DNA from 2 places in the Levilactobacillus muriae genome. Region 2 is predicted to be linked to the other one. Evidence: predicted binding sites of a transcription regulator. Region 2 holds the regulator's gene; the other holds the start of a gene.
What was found. The regulator LexA, encoded in region 2, represses DNA repair genes until DNA is damaged. The targets are predictions, from matches to a motif close to CNAACANNTGTTNG.
Positions count from the first base shown of each region.

Region 1 (3,429 bases), on a different contig from region 2:
TATTATCACCTCAATACAAGTGAAACGGCAGCTTTTGGTGATGGTGAAAATGACTTGCCCATGCTTAAAGCGGTTGGCACACCCATCGTGATGGGCAACGCTACTCCGGAAATTAAACGCCAGGGTGTTTGGGTGACCACGACCAATGCCGAAGACGGTGTGGCCTATGCCATTCAATATTATTTACGAGGCGAATGATTATGACCAATATTCGAGATATTGCCCAATTATCAGGTTATTCAATTTCAACTGTATCACGCGTCATCAATCATCAAAATTACGTCTCGGACGAGACCCGTGTTGCGATTCAAAAAGTCATCAATCAACTGGATTACGTTCCCAATGCCGTTGCCCGTGACCTCAGTCGTGGCAAGACTTTCAACGTTGGGGTAGTCCTGCCGAACTCTGATCATCCCTATTTCACGCAACTCGTTCACGGTATCATGCGTGCCGCCTTCGCTACCAATTATCGTGTCGTCCTGCTACCCTCCAAATATAATGTAACTCTAGAACTCCAATACCTACAGGACTTGCGGCAAAGGGCTTATGATGCGCTCATCTTTACATCGCATGGCTTACCCTTGACTGCACTCAACCGGTATCGTCAGTATGGGACCATTGTTGTCTGCGAGAATCCGCATGACTGTCCCATTCCCGCAGCTTATGCAGAACGTTTAACGACCTATCAAGCAGCATTTAATTTATTAAAACAACGAGGATTTCATCAAATCGGACTACTCGCTAGCCGACCGGTTGCGGTAAGTGCCACTTGCCAAGCTATGGTTACCAGTTATCAGTCCATCTTCCATCAAGCCCCCGAACCTGAACTAATGCGTACCGATGTGACAACACCAGCTGACGCCCACCGATCTGGTGAGTATTATATCGCGCATCATCTTAAACCCGATGCCATTCTGACTAATGGCGATGATAACGCTGTTGGTTTGTTGCGTGCCTATCACGAACACAACCAGCAACCACCCTATCTCATTGGCCAGGAGCATCAGCTATCTGGCGAAGTATTACGGCTACCAACCATAGATCATCATTTCAATGAGGTTGGGGCCAAGGCATTCGATTTGGCAGTCACTGGCCAGCAGGGAAAAATTGCGATTGCCTCTCACCTTATCGTTCCGTCTGAAGTAGAATCAAATAAGGACCTGGGATAAGCTTTCCCAGATCCTTTATCATTAATTTTATATAGCCGAAACGTGGGACAGCAGACAGCTAGCTGCGCTTAACCCCATAAGAAGAATAATCCAAACCCGGGATTTTTCTCCTTATGGGGTTAATGCTCACGGGTTGCTTTCTAACCCTATATAGCCGAAACGTGCGCCAAGGAGCAGACAGCTGCGCTTAACCCCAATAAGCAAATAATCCAAACCCGGAATTTTTTGCTTATTGACGTTAATGCTCACTGTCTAACCGCTCCTTGGCGCACTCTTTTACTATTTCCAATCCCACAAATCGGCCTTCATATTAGTCCCAATAATCTGTGTTAATAAATCAATGAACTGATCCGGCATGTACTTGGTCGTGTCCAGTTCCGTTGGCTGGTCGTTTACCTTGGTGATAATTAATCCTTTATGTGCCAAATGTAATCCGTACTTGGGGGAAATTTCACATAGTCGTGCTATCTGTTCTTCGCTCACCGCTAAGTCTCCTTGAGTTTCTGTTTAACCTGAGCTTAGCGAATCTGTTAGCCGTCGTCAAGCGACTAGTAACAATACTTATCAGCTGCCAATTGTTGGTGAATTGCACCGGCCAGTAGCGCTTCATCCGGGCCCTCCGCAACTATCTGAACATAATGGCCCGCGTAGCCTGTCAGCTCGGCAACTTCTTCGTGTTGACTTGGATCGATCTCAAGATCGCGGACCTTAATTTTGGCTTTACCATCATGCTTCTGGCAAATTTTCTGTAACGCTGGGGCTTCATCAACGGTTGGCATCTCTTCAAATAATGGAAATCCAATTGTCTTCATCATGATCACCTCTTCCTTCTATTGTAAGCGATTACATATTGAAAGCCAAGACTTTTCACATTATTTCACAAAGTAAAACTAGTCCACGAACACGCGTTCAAAGTCAGCTAAAAGTATGGTATGCTTATTGCCAGAAATGGAGGCAATAAGCGCATGTCAATTAAACTGGGGGTTCGTGAATTAGTTGAATTTACCTTGCGAACCGGGGATCTAGGGAGCACCAGCAATAGTCAGAACACAGCGCTCCTGGGTGCGCGCATCCACCGTCGCCTGCAAAAACAGCGCGGAGAGAATTATCAAAAAGAATACTATCTCGATCTGAATTTAACTTTAAACGGCGTCGACTACCTGCTTCACGGCCGCGCGGATGGCGTCACGTTGACCGACGATGGTGCCAGTATCGAAGAGATTAAAACGTCTGAGACTGTCTTTGACCAACTCAGCAAGAACACCCTGACGCTTTACTGGGGCCAGGTCAAGCTCTACGCCTACCTACTGATGCAAAAAGAAACTGACCTCGATGAAGTCACGTTAACCCTTACTTATTTCCAGACCAACACGGAGACAACGACCCAGACGGACCAAGTGATCAGTCGTCAAGCCGCCAAAGAATTTTTTGATAAGGTTATTGCCGAGTACATCACCTGGCTGAAGTTTCGCTCAGATCTACGTGAACGCCGCGACCCAACCATCCAGCAGCTCACGTTTCCCTTCGGCCATTACCGTCCAGGCCAACGCGAGCTCGCCGTCGCCGTCTACAAGACAATTCTCACCAATAAGCGGCTCTTTGCCGAATCCCCGACCGGAACTGGGAAGACGATTTCCACCCTATTTCCGACGATCAAAGCCATCGGTGAGGGCATTATCCAACGCATCTTCTACCTAACCGCCAAACAGAGCACCCGAACCGTGGCTGAGGAGGCCGTCAGCCTCATGGCAAGTCAGGGCCTCAAGCTCAAAAGTATCACGCTCACGGCCAAGGAGAAGATTCAATTCCCGGAAGAAGCCGACCTGCAGCCTGATGAGAACCCCTATATGTTGGGCTATTACGACCGGTTAAAACCAGCTCTTCTCGATCTTATCGACCACAATGACCAGCTCACACGACCCGTCATTGAAGACTATGCCCGCAAACACATGCTCGATCCGTTTGAATTTCAACTGGACGCGAGTCTCCTTTGTGATATCGTCATTGGCGATTACAACTACCTCTTCGACCCTCAAGTCCACCTCCAACGCTTCTTTACCGCCGAGGATCCAGACAATTTCTTCCTAATTGACGAAGCCCACAACCTGGTCAACCGTTCCCGGGAAATGTATTCCGCGGAACTTACCAGTCGACCGCTAGACCGCCTGGTTGAGCAGAGCCGCGACCTCAAGCAAGCCACACCAAAGTTACGACGCCGACTGCAGGATCTGCGGGCGACCTTCGACGACATCGTGGCGCC
Region 1 is NZ_BAAFRU010000026.1:16,275-19,703, forward strand. Features, by position in the region: gene ACKTSF_RS12990 (HAD family hydrolase) at 1-198, shown strand, start outside; gene ACKTSF_RS12995 (LacI family DNA-binding transcriptional regulator) at 201-1,169, shown strand; gene ACKTSF_RS13000 (hypothetical protein) at 1,449-1,652, opposite strand; gene ACKTSF_RS13005 (PTS sugar transporter) at 1,718-1,984, opposite strand; gene ACKTSF_RS13010 (ATP-dependent DNA helicase) at 2,135-3,429, shown strand, end outside.
Region 1: the regulator LexA is predicted to act here: its motif matches at 2,068-2,081, upstream of ACKTSF_RS13010 (ATP-dependent DNA helicase).

Region 2 (3,429 bases):
AAATACTCACGAACATCCCTCCTTAAAATTAAAATATGATTAAATTGTAACAGACTTTCTAATTTTACAGAAATTAAATAAAAAAGCAAACAAAAAAACTCGCCCCCATGGAAACTGGAAGCGAGTCGTCAGTAAAACCAGATCTACTTTTTGTCGTGTGATTGTTGTTGCATCGCATTCATCATTTGATGTAACTTTCGTTGAGATGGTTTTTGTCCCATTTGCAACATCATAGCACGCAGTTGATCTTCGTTAATTGGCGGATTGTCTTTCAGATAGTTTTCCATGTACTTACGAGCACCGAAGAAGCCTCCAGCAGCACAGCCAAGGCCGACGACGATGACGATAATGATCCAGATCCAAGTTGACAAGGTATTCCCCTCCTTTATAAAGTCATTCAGTTTACAATTTTACACAAACTTAACGCAAAATAAAAGAGCGAATCCATTAAAAAGACTCGCCCTCGCAATTAATTGTCCCGTAAACCCTTCTCACGTTGGATATCACGGACCTTCTCCGGCGTAACTTCCTTACCACTTTTATCGTAAACCTGCATCATTTCGACCTGGCTCTTAAAGCTGGCCCGAAATAATTTCAGGTACTTCTTTCGTAAGGTTGCCCGTTCCGTCGTTTCGGCAGGGGTGAGGCCTTCACTTGTTTTGGCTTTGTGAGCCAGTTCGTTGATGCGAACTAATAAGGTGTCCATCGTTTCTTCAGCCATGAATAATCCTCCTTTACCTTTAATTTTGAATTTGGGTGATTACGCATCCGCGATTTTAGACCGAACGATTGCTTAATTCCCACGTCACATTCCAACTGAAACTTCGGCGCACACGACCGCCGCCATTTCAAGACAAGCCCTATCATATCAGGGTTAATTTCAAATTTCAATTATCGGGACATAATCCGTGAAAATTTAGGATTTCATCACTTAGTCTAGAAGAGGAATTGACACAACACAAAATAATTAGTGCCCGCCAGCACCTCTGTTCGCTGTGAGGTTATCAGCAACTAATCAGGTCAAAACCCCAGGTTGACAACGTTTACGGCTCAACTATGGCGGCAAAACATTTTGCGCATGTTGCAGCAAACAGATTAATGACTTAATTTACCCGAACATCTGTTTGAAAACGCTGGAAACCTATGCTACACTATGGTTAAACTATACTACGAATGACGAACGAGGTGGCAGAAAAATGAGTAAAGCTTCTGAAAGTAAACAGTTAGCCGTCCTACGCTTCATTTGGGAACGGGTCAACGAAAAAGGGTATCCGCCGACTGTCCGTGAGATTGGCGAAGCCGTCTCTCTCTCCTCAACCTCTACAGTGCATGGCCACATCGCCCGCCTAGAAAAGAAGGGCCTGCTGACGAAGGACCCAACGAAACCACGAGCTTTGGAAGTCACGCCTGCCGGTTTAGAAGAATTGGGCGTCCACGAACAACAGACTCGGATTCCCGTATTGGGCACTGTTACAGCTGGGGAACCCATCCTAGCTGTTCAGGAAGCGACCGACTACTTCCCAGTTCCTCCAGAATTCGAACGGGATGACGATCAACTCTTCATGTTGACCATCCGGGGCGAAAGTATGATCAACATTGGTATCCTTAATGGTGACCAAGTCATCGTCCGGCGGCAGCAAAACGCTGACAATGGCGATATCGTGATCGCCATGACGGAAGAAAACGAGGCAACGTGCAAGCGTTTCTTCAAGGAAGCGGATCACTTCCGACTTCAACCGGAAAATGACACCATGGCACCAATCATTCTCAACAATGTCAGTATTTTAGGTAAGGTCGTTGGTCTGTTCCGCGATGACGTTCACTAAAAATTAGCTTGAAAAGAGTGGGACAGAAGGCGTTTATATGTTGAGCACTGACGTCATAAGGAGAAAATTCCGGGTTTGGACTATTCTCCTTATGGGGTTAAGCGCAGGAATCTGCCTTCTGCCCCACCTTTCAGCAGTATAGCTTTGGGCAGTCAAAAAACGAGCCTGGGATAAAACCCCAGACTCGTTTTTTGACTGCCCAAGTTAATTGTGCGCGTTTTAGATGACTTTACCGTGATAATGGCTTTCAGGTAACGTCGAGAAGTCGTAAGCAGCTAGGGCCTCGGCTTCCTGAACATAGGCGTGCAGTCCTTCCGCAATCATCAAGTTCAACGTTGTATCCTTTTCGTGAAGGATGACAACTGGCTTCTTACTGTGAAAGGCATAGCCAATTTCGAAAACCGTCCCAGAATCCACCTGATCATCAACAAAGTCAACCATGCCGACCACGACATCTGCTTGGTCGATCTGGGTCACGTCCATCTGGAACGTTTGTGTTGCCCATTCAGGTGTACCTAGTGTCAATCCAGGAATTTCACTCTTTCGAGGGCTGAAAAAGTTTGTAACACGGGGGTTAGCGGTTAAGGCGCGTTCCACCCGTTCAATCCGCGAAATCTGCTCATCATCAAAGAATGGTCCTGCTAAATAAACGTTCGTCACACTAATCTCCTCATTTCTGTCTTATGTAATTTATATTATACCGGAAATGCTAACTTTTGGCGACACTATTTTAATTAATATTCGGTTATAAATCGTTGTGGGTCCCTAATTTAATAAATTCATTAATATTATTCGAGTTTAACGGTTTCAGGTAACCCCTTTCACGATATAATTATTTCATGCTATACTGAAAGCAACAGAAATTGGGGGGATTCAACATGATTCTTGGATTTGCCATTATGGGCGGTCTAATTACAATAATTGCGGCGTTTTCACTCGCCACAGCAATTCAACACGGCGACTCAAAGATTGGCTCGATCATTCTAATGACGCTGGCCCTGTTGGGAACTGTCTTCGCCATTTGGAAGCTGCCCTATTGGTCCCAGGACAACGCGCCGGCGAGTCAGACCGCTAAGCAGAGTCAGATCAGTTCGCAGTCCGGGCAGGCCTTTTCCGCCAGTTCAAGTGGTGTGACCCAGGCTGACAACGAGCAGAGCGTCAAGCAGCAATTGGCCAAGGCTCTAACAAAGTTGGGGGACGTCACCTTTGACAAGTCTAGCAAGACCTACACACTGACAGTCACCAACAGTGATTTGAAACAAACTATCTCGGCTTTGAATAAGAAACCAAGCTTGGCCAAACAAGCCAAGTGGCCACGTTTTGTCACAAATTTCACGAAGACTAGTGGTTCATTGGAAAAGTCCCTGGGTAAGGGTTACAGCCTGCAAATCAGAGTGGGAAAGCAGTCCCCCGTTTTGGTATTCAAGGATGGTTATGTCGTCAAAAATCAATTTGAATAAGTCAAACGCGCCACATCTCAGAAAAGGTGTGGCGCGTTTTTTAATTGGCTACTGAAGATTGAAAGTTTCAAAACACTCATTATGCCCGTTGCAACAACGATACTGGGCCTAAAACTAGGCAACGTTGTCCAACCACCGCCTTA
Region 2 is NZ_BAAFRU010000002.1:173,554-176,982, reverse strand. Features, by position in the region: gene ACKTSF_RS01975 (ABC transporter ATP-binding protein) at 1-10, opposite strand, end outside; gene ACKTSF_RS01970 (YneF family protein) at 144-371, opposite strand; gene ACKTSF_RS01965 (DUF896 domain-containing protein) at 470-721, opposite strand; gene lexA (transcriptional repressor LexA) at 1,197-1,826, shown strand; gene ACKTSF_RS01955 (nucleoside 2-deoxyribosyltransferase) at 2,046-2,486, opposite strand; gene ACKTSF_RS01950 (hypothetical protein) at 2,705-3,286, shown strand.